2 regions of the Neobacillus sp. BF23-41 genome follow, and region 1 is predicted to be linked to the other one. Evidence: riboswitches for the same ligand, from Rfam matches in the RefSeq annotation. Region 1 holds a riboswitch; the other holds the start of a gene.
The links. A riboswitch is a leader RNA that binds a small molecule or an ion and turns the genes downstream of it on or off. The one in region 1 is predicted to bind S-adenosylmethionine.
Positions count from the first base shown of each region.

Region 2: linked by a shared signal. The riboswitch ahead of AB7942_RS08540 (methionine biosynthesis PLP-dependent protein) and the one ahead of metK (methionine adenosyltransferase) in region 1 are both predicted to bind S-adenosylmethionine.

Region 1 is NZ_JBGBPR010000006.1:199,751-207,159, forward strand. It holds gene AB7942_RS12435 (tetraprenyl-beta-curcumene synthase family protein) at 1-231, opposite strand, end outside; gene AB7942_RS12440 (alpha/beta hydrolase) at 249-1,052, opposite strand; gene AB7942_RS12445 (gamma carbonic anhydrase) at 1,200-1,712, shown strand; gene asnB (asparagine synthase (glutamine-hydrolyzing)) at 1,842-3,746, opposite strand; gene metK (methionine adenosyltransferase) at 4,027-5,226, opposite strand; SAM riboswitch class I at 5,427-5,566, opposite strand; gene pckA (phosphoenolpyruvate carboxykinase (ATP)) at 5,818-7,404, shown strand.
Region 2 is NZ_JBGBPR010000004.1:103,609-111,017, forward strand. It holds gene AB7942_RS08535 (lasso peptide isopeptide bond-forming cyclase) at 1-1,580, opposite strand, end outside; SAM riboswitch class I at 1,981-2,095, shown strand; gene AB7942_RS08540 (methionine biosynthesis PLP-dependent protein) at 2,177-3,289, shown strand; gene metC (cystathionine beta-lyase) at 3,289-4,482, shown strand; gene AB7942_RS08550 (bifunctional homocysteine S-methyltransferase/methylenetetrahydrofolate reductase) at 4,479-6,341, shown strand; gene metH (methionine synthase) at 6,319-7,409, shown strand, end outside.

The DNA.
Region 1 (7,409 bases):
TTGATAGGCAACGATAAATTTTATGGCTTTTTTATAGTCCTCTTTAGCAGTTAGTGCGAGGATGGCTCCACCTTCACAATGGAATGTTTTATGCTCAATGCTTGCAAGAGCTTGGGTTCTTAGCTCCGCATTCGGAATGTTTTCAGCACGGCTTTTCCAATAAGCCAATTCTTTGTGTACTGCTGGAAGTATTTTGCGATAGACCCTAGACATAAGGGTGATTGGCATCATTGAAACCGACAACCTTTCTAAACAATATAACCTATTGCTTTTAATTGACTTAAAACAAAATCCTTTGCATACTCAAATACCTCTTCCCGCTCTGGTTCATTAAAGATTTCATGGTAACATTTCGGCCATTCCTTAAATCTTTTTTCAGATAATGGAACATGATTGAACCATTCTTTTACGGTGCCTTTATTTACAATTTTGTCATCTCCACCTTGCATGACAAGCATGGGAATATCCTGTATTTTTTCAAGGTCTTGAAATGCCTCTTTTATCGCCCCTACCAGTTCCCGATACCATCTGATCGATACCTTTGTAATATAGAGAGTATCATTTGAATCGGCTTCCCTTACTTCTTCGTTTCTTGTCGCCATTTGAACCGTCAATCCGGAATTCATTCGAAGTGAAGGGAAAACCAAATTCAGACCATGCGATAGAATATCTAAAAATTTGGAAGGAGTATGAATTAACCCTAAACACGGGGAAGAAAGAATGACTCCAGCGACATTCAGTCTTTCTTCCTGTAAGAGACGGATTGAGATCAAGCCACCCATACTGTGACCAAGTAAAAAGACTGGTAAATCATAACGATAAGCAGCCTGTATCCAATCTTTCACCTCGAAAATATATTCATCGAAGGAATTAATATGGCCGCGGTTTGCTCTTGTTGTCATCCCTTGCCCCGGAAGATCTGCCATAATGATATGGAATCCAGCCGAACGCCACATTTCAATCAGCCAGCCATAACGGCGATGATGTTCCATAGCGCCATGGACGATCACGATTACAGCCTTCGCTTCTCCTTCTGCTTCCCACTTCCACATAGTTTTCCCCCCTGGAATTAGTTATTACCTATTGTTGGAAAAATTTCAAACTATCTTTAGTCCTTTTTTAATAAAAAAGACAAATTTTTTGTGAATTACTTCATACTTCCGATAAAATAGAATCATCATACAAAAGGAGCGAGAATAATGATTTATCCATTTAAAGGGAAGTACCCCCTCATAGCTGATACTGCTTATATTGCCGACTATGTGACGATTACCGGTGATGTTGAAATTGGCGATGAATCAAGTGTTTGGTTTAACACCGTTATCAGAGGGGACGTAGCCCCAACCATTATTGGTAAGAAAGTAAATATACAAGATAATTCTATCTTACACCAAAGCCCTAATAACCCGCTAATTTTAGAAGATGAAGTAACGATTGGCCATCAGGTTATTCTACACAGTTGTATCATTCGAAAAAAAGCGTTAATAGGAATGGGTTCCATCATTCTTGATAATGCTGAAATCGGCGAGGGTGCTTTTATTGGAGCCGGCAGTTTGGTTCCGCAAGGGAAAAAAATTCCCCCTAATACCTTAGCATTTGGCAGACCGGCAAAAGTTATTAGAGAATTAACACCAGAAGACATAAAAGATATGGTAAGAATCTCTAAAGAATATGCAGAAAAGGGACAATATTATAAGTCGATCCAATCATAATTCTTAAAAATAGGCTGTGTTAAAGGTCATTGTTGATTTTATTGCCAAGTTGATTGGAGCGGAAATCAACTTGGCAATTGTAACAGAGAAAAAGCAAAAGCACCCAAGAAATTTTGGGTGCTTTTACGATTAATTTTTCGATGCTTGCAGGGCCTTTTCTAGTGCATAATCACGTTGAAAGGAATAGACATCTTCAACATATACTTGATGCCATACCATGAACATCAGCACAGTCCAAATCTTCCTGCTGTTATCGGCTTTACCCTGGCAATGGTCTTCAAGCAATTGAAGCACATATGATTTATTGATCAAATGATCCGTGTTGCTTTCGCGGATGATCTTCTTCGCCCATTCGTTCATTTCATCCTTTAACCAATGACGGATTGGTACAGGGAACCCAAGTTTCTTCCGATCAAGTACATGGGCAGGTACAACACCTTCGGCTGCTTTACGTAAGATATACTTCGTCGTTCCATGCACTGTTTTCAGGCTAGTCGGAATTTTTGATGCCACTTCGAAGACCGCTTTATCAAGGAATGGCACACGAAGTTCTAAGGAATGAGCCATCGTCATTTTATCGGCCTTCAGCAAAATATCGCCGCGCATCCAGGTATGGATATCAATATACTGCATCCGGTCAACAGGATCATAACCACGAGATTCGGCGTAAAGCGGCTTCGTTATATCTGTATAGTCTAATCCTTCACGATAGACATTTAGTAGTTCGCGCTTTTCTTCTTCGGTAAACATTTTCGCATTACCAATGTAACGTTCTTCCATTGGCGTTACACCGCGTTCGATAAAGCTTTTTCCTCTCATTCCCTCAGGCATCATACCCGCGATCCCTTTTAAAAGCACTTTTCCTGCTTTCGGAATTTTATTAAACACCTCTAAGGATTGCGGCTCGTGATAAATATTGTAGCCGCCAAATAATTCATCCGCACCTTCACCTGAAAGAACAACGGTTACGTGTTTTCTCGCTTCACGGGCAACAAAATAAAGCGGGACACAAGCAGGGTCTGCCAGCGGATCATCCATATGCCACATGATTTTTGGAATTTCATTCATATATTCCTGCGGTGAAATCACATAGCTGATATTTTCGACACCAAGCTTCTCAGCTGTCTCTTTTGCGACATCAATTTCACTGAATCCATTATGCTCAAAACCTACCGAAAAGGTTTTAATCGCAGGATGATATTCTTTTGCAATCGATGCAATAATCGAAGAATCAATCCCGCCAGAAAGGAATGAGCCTACTGGAACATCACTGCGCATGTGCATTTTTACAGAATCGAACAGGACATCTTTAATTTCCTTGATAAAATCAGGTTCTGATTTGTGAACTGGTTTAAAGTGTGCTTTCCAATATCTTTTGATTTCCATTGGTGAGCCAATCTTTTTGGTAAAAAAATGACCTGGCTCTAATTTCTTAATACCATCTGACATGGTGGTTGGTTCAGGAACAAATTGGTAGGTCAAATAATGCTGCAAGGAATCATAATTAAGAACATCATTTTCGAGACCCAAGAGAATACTCTTTTTCTCAGAGGCAAAAAATGTTCTTTCACCATCTTCAAAATAAAAAAACGGTTTAATCCCGAACGGATCACGTGCGCCATAAAGAGTTTGTTCTTGTTTATCCCATATGACAAAGGAGAACATTCCGCGTAGTTTTTCGACGGCTTTTTCCTTCAAATGGCTGTAGAGTGCAATAATAACCTCGGTATCGGAGCTTGTTGAAAAGGTTAATCCTTCACTCAATAGTTCCTCGCGCAGTTCAACATAGTTATAAACTTCACCATTAAAGATAATCCAGTACCGTTCATTTTCATACGTAAGCGGTTGATGACCACTCTCAATATCAATGATACTTAAACGGCGGAAACCAAATTGGATATGATCATCATAATAAAAACCATCATCATCCGGCCCGCGATGAGTTATAATATCGTTCATATTTTTAAATTGTTGTTTTTGCTCATCACTATAGTTTTGTGTTTTGTCGTGTACACAACCGATAAAACCACACATTATGTACTTCACCTCATTCTAAATATCCTTTAAAAGGACGTATTGCTCCAAATCCCAAACGCCTTGCGCTGGAGCTAGACAGAAAAACATACTCTCTAATACTACCACTTTTTATATAAAAATTGCACTGTGAACAATAGGCAAATTTAATATCATCATTTTTCACTTCTTTTGACCTGCTTAAACATTACATTTTATTCACTAATTGAATTACTATACAGGTAAATAGACGGAGAAATAAAAACGGGGGCTACATGTAGAATGTAACCCCCATAACGTTTTATAGATTTGCTTGTTGGCGTAATGTTTCTACTTTATCTGTGCGCTCCCAAGGAAGATCCACATCAGTACGGCCAAAGTGACCGTAAGCTGCTGTTTGTTGGTAAATTGGACGACGAAGATCCAACATGTTAATGATACCTGCAGGGCGAAGGTCAAAGTTTTCACTTACAAGGTCAACTAACACCTCTTCGCTTACTTTACCTGTACCAAACGTATCAACAGCAATCGAAACAGGTCTTGCTACACCAATAGCGTAAGCAAGTTGAACTTCTACCTTATCAGCAAGGCCAGCAGCCACGATGTTTTTAGCAACATAACGTGCTGCGTAGGCAGCTGATCGGTCCACTTTTGTAGGATCCTTACCAGAGAAGGCACCACCGCCATGGCGAGCATATCCACCATACGTATCTACGATGATTTTCCGGCCTGTTAAGCCAGCATCCCCTTGTGGTCCGCCAATAACGAAACGGCCGGTTGGATTAATAAAGTATTTTGTCTTTTCATCGATTAATTCTTTTGGAACTACCGGATTAATAACATATTCCTTCAAGTTACGTTGAATTTGCTCTAACTCAACTTCAGGATTGTGTTGAGTGGAAATAACAATCGTATCAATGCGTACTGGTTTATCGTTCTCATCATATTCAACCGTTACTTGTGTTTTTCCGTCTGGACGTAAGTAATCAAGAACCTTATCTTTACGTACTTCTGTTAAACGGCGAGCAAGTTTGTGCGCTAGTGAAATGGGAAGAGGCATAAGCTCTTTAGTTTCATTACAAGCAAAACCAAACATTAAACCTTGGTCCCCTGCACCAATTGCTTCGATTTGTTCATCGGACATTTGACCTTCACGCGCTTCCAAAGCTTGGTCAACACCCATCGCGATATCTGGAGACTGTTCATCAATAGATGTTAAAACAGCACAGGTTTCTGAGTCAAAACCGAATTTCGCGCGATTGTAGCCGATGTTTTTAATCGTTTCACGAACAATTTTTGGAATATCCACGTAGGTAGATGTGGTGATTTCTCCTGCTACTAGCACTAGTCCTGTTGTTACTGAAGTTTCAGCCGCAACACGGGCATTAGCATCCCTTGCTAAAATAGCATCTAAAATGGAATCAGAAATTTGGTCACAGATCTTATCAGGATGACCCTCAGTAACTGATTCAGAAGTGAACAAACGACGTTTTGTTGACATCTGAATTCCTCCTATAATATGAGATAATCGAGGTTTTAGGAAGGTTACAGGAATACTTCCTTAAACATCGAGAATTTGATACGGTACTCATTCCCTTAGTATGTAATAAACAAAGGATTTTTATTAGAGACTCTTTTCATAAAGGACTTATACAAAACAAAAAACCTTACCAGAGAGGAAAGGTTGTTCCGGGCCTTTCGCTCTTATCGTTCAAGGTCAAAGCCTTGCGTCAGATTAGCACCTTCGCATCCTGAAAAGGACCTTTTAAGTGGTCAATCTTTTCATACTGCAGGTTGCTGGGTTTCATTGGGCCTGTCCCTCCACCAGCTCAGGATAAGAGAGTATCCGTTCAAATTAGAATAATATCACACTGCCCAACAATGTCAATGAATTTTTTAAGAAATGTCTTTCACAACAAAATGGGAATAATACGAAGTAAGTTAGTCTCTATTTATAAATATTTTTTATATCTTCAATTAAAGTTTTATAATATATAAATTTAGTTAAATAGGATACATCAATTCGGCTAATGTGTTATACTTTTTATATTATTAACAACATAAAAACTAAAATAAAGGAAGGTCTCATTAAATGAATTCTGTTGATACTCCTAATGAATTAAATCAATTGTTAAATGAAAGTCATGTTCATGTGCAATTATCTGTTCCTCAATTAGTTGAGAAAGTCTTAACCCGACATGAAGGAGCACTAACTTCTACGGGAGCTATTAGTGTCGTTACTGGAAAATATACTGGCCGGTCTCCACAGGATAAATTCATTGTTTTAGAAGATTCAACTAAAGACAAAATTGAATGGGGCACGACCAATCAACCAATTTCAGAACCGGTTTTTACAAAGCTTTATCAAAAGGTCATTAATTATTTACAACAGAAAAATGAGATCTTTGTTTTTAAAGGATTTGCGGGTGCTGATAAAAAATCACGTTTATCCATCCAAGTGGTAAATGAATTAGCTTGGCAAAATTTATTTGTACACCAGTTATTTATTCGCCCGTCTGATGATGAACTTCTTGCCCATGATGCTGGATTTACCGTTATTTCTGCACCTAATTTCAAGGCAGATCCGGCTATCGATGGCACCAACTCGGAAGCTTTTATTATGATTTCTTTTGAAAAAAGAATTGTTTTAATAGGTGGTACAGAATACGCAGGTGAAATGAAAAAGTCGATTTTTTCTGTAATGAATTATTTACTGCCTGAAAACAATATTTTTTCCATGCATTGTTCTGCAAATGTTGGGATTGAAGGCGATGTTGCTTTATTCTTTGGCTTGTCTGGAACTGGCAAAACAACCTTATCAGCCGATTCCAATCGTCGATTAATTGGGGATGATGAGCACGGTTGGTCCTCCAATGGTGTCTTTAATATCGAGGGGGGCTGCTACGCAAAATGTATCAATCTTTCTCGTGAAAAGGAGCCGCAAATTTTTGATGCCATCCGCTTTGGAACTGTCCTAGAAAACGTAACATTGAACCAGGAATCAAGAATCCCTGATTATGAAGATGGAACGTTGACCGAAAATACACGTGCCGCTTATCCGATTGACGCAATTGATAATATTGTTCAACCAAGTATCGCTGGCCACCCAAATACGATTGTCTTTTTAACCGCTGATGCATTCGGAGTATTGCCTCCAATTTCAAAATTAACAAAGGAACAAGCAATGTATCACTTTTTAAGTGGCTACACCTCAAAACTAGCCGGAACAGAGCGTGGAATAACTTCACCACAAGCTACCTTCTCCACTTGCTTTGGTGCTCCATTCCTGCCGCTGCCTGCGACTCGTTACGCAGAAATGCTCGGTGAAAAAATACTTGAGCACAATGCCAATGTTTTTCTAGTCAATACTGGCTGGACCGGCGGCGAATATGGGGTCGGTAATCGAATGAAACTTTCCTACACGCGCGCTATGGTTGAAGCCGCTCTTGAGGGAGAATTAAACCATGTAGAGACTGTCAAGGACGAGATCTTTGGATTAAATATCCCGCTCCATATTGCAGGTGTACCAGACGAAGTCCTGCAGCCGATTAAAACTTGGTCCGATTCGCAAGTATATGAAAAGAAAGCAATAGAATTAGCTGCAAAGTTCCGCGAAAACTTTAAAAAATTCACTAATGTTTCACGTGATATTGAAGAAAAAGGCGGTCCAATAGCATAATGTAA
Region 2 (7,409 bases), on a different contig from region 1:
ACTACTCTTAAATCATTAGTGGGATCCCGTTCCTGTACTGCATAACGTAAAGATAATTTAGCAGAGAGTGTATTAGTCGAATTCCAATGAAAAACATCTTCAAAGTGTCTAACTCTTTGTTCGTACACATTTTTTGTGGAGAACCACCCTGTTTGATCAATACCATAGTCTTTAAGTTTGTTATAAACGTTCGTCCGGATAGCAAACTCTTTGTTTATTATTTGGGGTTCTGTATATATTGTCTCTTCTGGAAAGACTCGATCAATAAACGGAAACGCTATTCTGGTTAACTCAGGAAGCCTACTTAACCTTGGTCCTCCCGTTTTTTTACTATATTGGTTTAGCTCATGGATAAGACGAATCCACTTCATTTTCTTTAAAAGGATAGCGTAATATTCTAAGGCAGGTCCCCAAGATATGCTTAAGTTACCTCTCCCACCAATTAACAATACTCCTATCCCTTCCTCTTGGGCCTTCTCATACATTCCTTTTCTCCAAAATGAATTATGAAAGAATTTGTATGGCATCTCTAAAATATCTATAAAGTCATCGATATCAGAATAAGAATTTTTGCCTTCAAAATCTAAATAGTGATCCTTGATTCCACCTACGTAATTTACGGTTGACTGAATTAATGGTCTTTCATCAGGCATTAAATACTTATGTGTATAATCTATAAAATCCTTGGCTGGGATATAACTGAAAGTATGTAATGGTTTTTCCGTTCCTAAAGTTTTTTTAGCAAAGCTAACAACTGAACCAGAATCTAACCCTCCGCTCAATTGTGATCCAACCCCAAGGTAAGTTCGCAAACATGATTTTACAGCTTTTTGAAATACCTCTTGAAAAGCTTCTACATACTCTCCGTTTGACTTTAGTTTTAGTGGTTCACTCAATGTTAATTTACAATATCTTGTAATATTTATCTTATCTCCAACTATCGTTATGCAATGTGAGGGAGGTAATTGTTCTATATCTTTATATGGAGTAAGAGATGTATCTACTTCACCTACAGGTCCCGATATGGCCAGAAATTGTGCGAGCCATTGTTCGTTCATTACCTTTTCAATATAAGGTAAAGAAAATAAAGGGTGTATGACAGTACAAAATGCAAATTTTTGTCGATTGCGTAGAAAGTATAGGGTTCGAACTCCAGAGAAATCCCTCGCCCCAAAAAGTTTTCGTTTCCTCTCATCCCAAATCATAAAGGCAAAATCACCTACTAAATATTTCGGAGACTCTTCTCCCCATTTATGATAAGAAAGTAAGATTAGTTCACTATCAGTAATATCTTTTCTTTTCCTTTTATCAACTTGTAATCTCTCAAATAATTCGTCTCGATTATCAATAATAGCATCAGCAGTAATCGCTAACTTTCGTTCATGATCATAGTATGGAAGTTTTTCACCTACTGACTCAGGTGTAATCCATTGAGCATGGCAGCCAAGGAAGACTTTGTCACTATGACAGGTTTGAATATCATCAGCCGGATATTTTTCTAATTCTTTCATTATTCGATTTCCGTGCTCTAGATTGATAGGTTCATCATTTAAATGATAAATTCCGGCTATCGCGCTCATCTTTTCCTCCTGCCTGGCTACAAATTATTATTATCTATTATTTTAAGATTCTTTTATCAGTTCACTAAAAAGAACACCGAGCCCGTACTTAACTATAAGGAAATTCAATCGAATTTAAAGTCCCCTATTTATAGTATTATTTTAATAAAATGGTCTGAATCTAATTAGTTTTATAACTTATTACCTATATAATACTCTATATAAGTTCTTTATTACGAACATGTGATAAATTTATAATATATCCTCATACTATCAGTGTCAACTATTTTTCATAAAGAATGATTATATTTTAATGATCGGATATTTAACTCTAATTTCCTCATTATAATAAGGTTTTATAAAAAGTAATTGACACTCCCATGGAATTGTAGTAAATTTTATAAATAATCTAAATATTACTTTCTTATCAAGAGAGGTTGAGGGAATGGCCCGAAGACACCTCAGCAACCATCAATGGCTCGCTATTGAAAAGGTGCTAAGTCCTGCAAATTATTCTCTAATTTGCGAGATAAGAAGAATGACAAATGTGTAATCTGACAAAAGTCTTCTTCTTATAGAAGGCTTTTTTTATTTTTATAAAACAAGGAGAGTGCATTATGTACAAAATTGATACGAAACTTGCCCAAATTGGAAATCGTAGTGAAACAGCAACTGGCACCGTAAATCCGCCTGTATACTTCTCAACGGCATTCCGCCATGAGGGAATTGGCCAATCAACTGGGTTTGACTATACCCGAACAGGGAATCCTACGCGCCAGCTCTTAGAAAAAACAATTGCTGATTTAGAGTGCGGTGATCAAGGATTTGCCTGCAGCTCTGGTATGGCAGCAATTCTAACCATACTTGCTTTATTTCAATCTGGTGATGAATGGCTGGTAAGTGAGGATTTATACGGCGGTACCTACCGTTTATTAGAAAAAGGCTATCAAAAATGGGGCTTGAAAAGTCAATATGTTAATACCTGTTGTCCGGAAGAGATTGAAAAGAAAATTACGCCGCAAACAAAGGCCATCTTCCTTGAGACACCAACCAATCCGCTTATGCAGGAATCCGATATTGCCGCTGTTTCAAAGATTGCCAAGGAACATGGACTATTGCTAATTGTGGATAACACTTTCTATACTCCACTGTTACAACAGCCGATAATACTTGGTGCTGATATTGTTATCCATAGTGCGACGAAATACTTAGGTGGCCATAATGATGTTCTAGCCGGACTTATTGTCGCTAAAGGAAAAGAGCTTTGTGAAGCATTGGCATTCCATCATAATGGTGCTGGAGCAGTGCTGAGCCCATTCGATTCCTGGTTATTAATGCGTGGTATGAAAACTTTATCACTACGAATGGAACGACATGAAAAAAATGCAAAGAATATTGTCGAATTTCTATCCCAGCATGATGCTGTCACAGATGTTCTCTACCCAGGACGCGGCGGAATGGTTTCCTTTAGAATTAAGGACGAAGCATGGGTGAATCCATTTTTACAGAATTTAAATTTAATCAGTTTTGCAGAAAGCTTAGGTGGAACAGAAAGCTTCATTACTTATCCAGCAACGCAAACACATATGGATATCCCAGAAGAGATTCGCATTCAAGCAGGCGTTTGCAATCGTTTATTGCGTTTCTCCGTTGGACTTGAGGATTCACAAGACATCATTGAAGATTTGGAAAATGCTTTTGCCCGTGTTCAAGAAGGAGTGATTGCATAATGGCACACGAAGAATACACATTTGAAACCAGGCTCCTTCATAATAAGCACAAAATTGATCCTACAACAGGAGCGGTTAGTGTACCCATACAGCATGCATCGACCTTTCACCAATCTGATTTCGATCAATTTGGCAAGTACGATTATGGCCGCAGTTTAAATCCGACAAGGGAAGCACTTGAAGATGTCATTGCTGAACTTGAAGGCGGGTTAAAAGGCTTTGCCTTCTCATCTGGTATGGCCGCCATTTCGACGGCATTTCTCCTGCTATCTGCAGGTGATCATATTGTCATTACGGAAGATGTCTACGGCGGTACATTTCGGATGGTCACAGAGGTTCTCACGCGGCTCGGAATTGAACATACCTTCGTCGATATGACGAATTTAAATGAAGTAAAACAAGCCATTCAGGCAAATACAAAAGCGTTCTATGTGGAAACACCATCGAATCCATTAATGAAAGTGACGGACATTAAGGCGATTAGCAATTTAGCTAAGGAAACGGGTGCGTTAACATTTGTCGATAACACCTTCCTTACCCCTTCCCACCAAAGGCCATTGGAGTTAGGTGCCGATGTCGTGCTCCATAGCGCGACGAAATTTTTATCGGGCCATAGTGATGTCGTTGCCGGACTTGCTGTCGTCAAAGACGAAAACTTGGCGAAAAGATTAGGTTTCTTGCAAAATGGGTTTGGGGCGATTTTGGGTGTTCAAGATGCATGGCTCGTATTAAGAGGGATCAAAACGCTGCACGTCCGACTGGAACAATCACAAAAATCGGCTATTAAACTAGCGGAATTTTTAGATGCGCATCCGCTTGTTGAAAAGGTTCATTACCCAGGGTTGGAAAATCACCCACAATATCAAATTCAGAAAGCGCAAGCAGCTGGTCCAGGAGCGGTCTTATCGTTTGAATTGGCTAATGAAGATGCACTTCGCACCTTTCTTGCCAATGTAAAAATTCCTGTATTTGCTGTCAGTCTCGGAGCGGTAGAATCGATTCTTTCCTATCCAGCAAAAATGTCCCATGCAGCAATGCCTCAAGAAGCGCGGGAGAAGCGCGGGATTACAAATAGTCTGGTTCGCTTATCGGTCGGACTTGAAAATCCTGATGATTTAATGAAGGATTTTTCACAAGCATTTAAGCAGGTTGAACAAAGTCAGTTGGTATTTCAACGAGGAGAAACATCATGAGTCTTTTAGAAAAATTAAAAAATCAAATTTTAATAGCGGATGGAGCGATGGGTACACTGCTTTATTCCTACGGAGTCGATTCATGCTCTGAGGAGTTGAATTTATCTCAGCCGGAACAAATCCAAAATATCCATCAGGCATACATTGACGCCGGAGCCGATGTCATCCAAACCAATTCCTATGCTGCTAACTATTTAAAATTGCAGCGCTATGGATTAGAAGATTCAGTTAAAGAGATTAATAGTGCCGCAGTCCGTCACGCCAAACAGGCAGCTCAAAATAACGCTTATGTGCTTGGAACAATGGGTGGAAACCGCGGGATTAAAACGAACTCTATTACAATAGAAGAAATAAAACGGAGCTTTCGCGAACAGCTTTATTGCCTCCTTCTCGAAGGGGTGGATGGAATTTTACTTGAAACCTTTTACGACCTGGAGGAACTTGAAACCATTCTAACCATTGCGAGGAAGGAAACGAAGATTCCGATTATTGCACAAGTTTCCCTTCAGGAGCCTGGATTTTTACAGGATCGTACGCCAGTAAATGACGCCTTAAAAAGACTTGAAGGACTTGGGGCGGATGTCGTTGGTCTTAATTGCCGACTAGGCCCCCATCATATGCTCCTAGCACTTGAACAGATTGAACTTCCGAAGCATGCCTATCTTTCTGCCTATCCAAATGCCAGCCTTCCAACTTATACAGACGGAAAGTTTCATTATGAAGGAGATCCAGATTATTTTCGGAACTCAGCTAAAGCGTTCCGAAATCAAGGGGTTCGGTTGCTTGGGGGCTGCTGTGGTACCACACCTGAACATATCAAAGCCTATGCTTCTGAACTAAAGAATAGTGTTCCAATTACTGAAAAAGTAGTAAAATTAGAGCCAAAGAAGATAATCGTTGAATCGCTTGCGCCAAAAAGGGAGTTTACTCCCCTGCAGGAACTCGTGAAAGAGAGACCATCGGTTATCGTTGAATTAGATCCACCTAGAAAACTAGATACAACAAAGTTTTTCCAAGGAGCTAAAGCCTTAAAAGAAGCGGGAATCGATTCGATTACCTTAGCTGATAATTCACTAGCAACCGTCCGAATTTCCAACGAATCGCTGGGCTATTTAGTGAAACAGGACATAGGAATGCGTCCGCTCATTCATATTGCGTGCCGTGACCGCAATATTATCGGCTTGCAATCGCATTTAATGGGTCTGCATACACTTGGGATGAATGATGTTCTTGCTATTACTGGTGATCCTGCAAGAGTAGGCGATTTTCCAGGTGCATCATCTGTTTACGATGTGTCCTCCTTTGAACTTATTCAAATGATTAAGCAGTTGAATGAAGGATTGTCTTTTTCAGGGAAAGATCTGGGGCAAAAGACAGACTTTAGCATTGCGGCAGCCTTTAATCCCAATGTCCGCTCACTGGAGAAAGCCGTGAAGAGACTTGAGAAAAAAGTTCATTATGGGGCAGATTACTTTATCTCCCAACCGGTTTTTTCAGAGGAAAAATTACTCGAAGTTTATGAACATACAAAGCATCTTGATGCTCCAATCTATATTGGCTTAATGCCACTAACTAGCAGCAAGAACGCTGAGTTCCTCCATAATGAAGTACCTGGTATTAAGATTGCCGATACGATCCGCCAGCGGATGGCCCAACTGAATGATCAACCGCTTCAAGCTGCCCGAGAAGGAATTGCCATTACTAAGTCACTAATCGATGCAGCCTTAGATTTATTTAACGGTATTTATTTGATTACACCATTTTTACGTTATGAATTAACTGCTGAATTAGCGTTATATACTCATCAGCGTGCCAGTGAATTGAGGGGGAACAACTATGCCGAAAACACCATTTTCTGAACAACTCAAAAAACGAATCCTCGTCATGGACGGGGCAATGGGTACAATGATCCAAGAAGCAAATCTTACTGCTGAAGATTTTGGCGGTGAGCAGTATGAAGGCTGTAACGAGCACTTGAATTTAACGGCTCCATCCGTCATTGCTAATATTCATCGTGAATACTTAGAGGCCGGGGCAGATATCATTGAAACCAATACATTTGGGGCGGCAAGCCTGGTTCTCGATGAATATGAACTTGGTTTTAAAGCCTATGAAATTAATAAAATAGCTGCCTTTCTTGCTGTGAAAGAAGCTTACAAAGTTTCAACTGATGAGTGGCCGCGTTATGTGGCGGGCTCAATGGGCCCAACAACAAAAACCTTAAGTGTAACAGGTGGAACTACTTTTGATGCACTTGCAGCCGCATACGAGGAACAAGCCATCGGCCTAATTGATGGCGGTGTCGATTTACTGCTTCTTGAAACGAGTCAGGATATGTTGAATGTAAAAGCAGGCTATGTTGGTATCGAAAGGGCGTTTGAAAAAACCGGCAAAACACTGCCGTTGTTTATTTCGGGGACAATCGAACCAATGGGTACTACACTCGCTGGGCAGTCGATTGAATCGTTTTTCATATCCGTCGAACATATGAATCCCATTGCTGTTGGACTTAACTGTGCAACAGGGCCAGAATTCATGCAGGACCATGTCCGCTCATTAGCAAATCTAGCATCGACAGCCGTCAGCTGTTATCCAAATGCAGGTTTGCCTGATGAAGAAGGTCATTATCATGAAACACCAGAGACTTTAGCAAAAAAGCTGTCTGATTTTGCCGCCCATGGCTGGCTTAATATTGTTGGTGGCTGTTGTGGGACGACTCCAGACCATATTAAGGCGATTGCCGATGCGATGAAAGCCTACCAACCAAGAGAATTTAAACAAACCTCAGTTCATATGGTTTCCGGGATTGAACCATTCATCTATGACGATCCAACGTTAAGACCCATCATGGTCGGCGAACGGACGAATGTAATTGGCTCACGTAAATTCAAACGGTTAATTACCGAGGGAAAATTTGAGGAAGCATC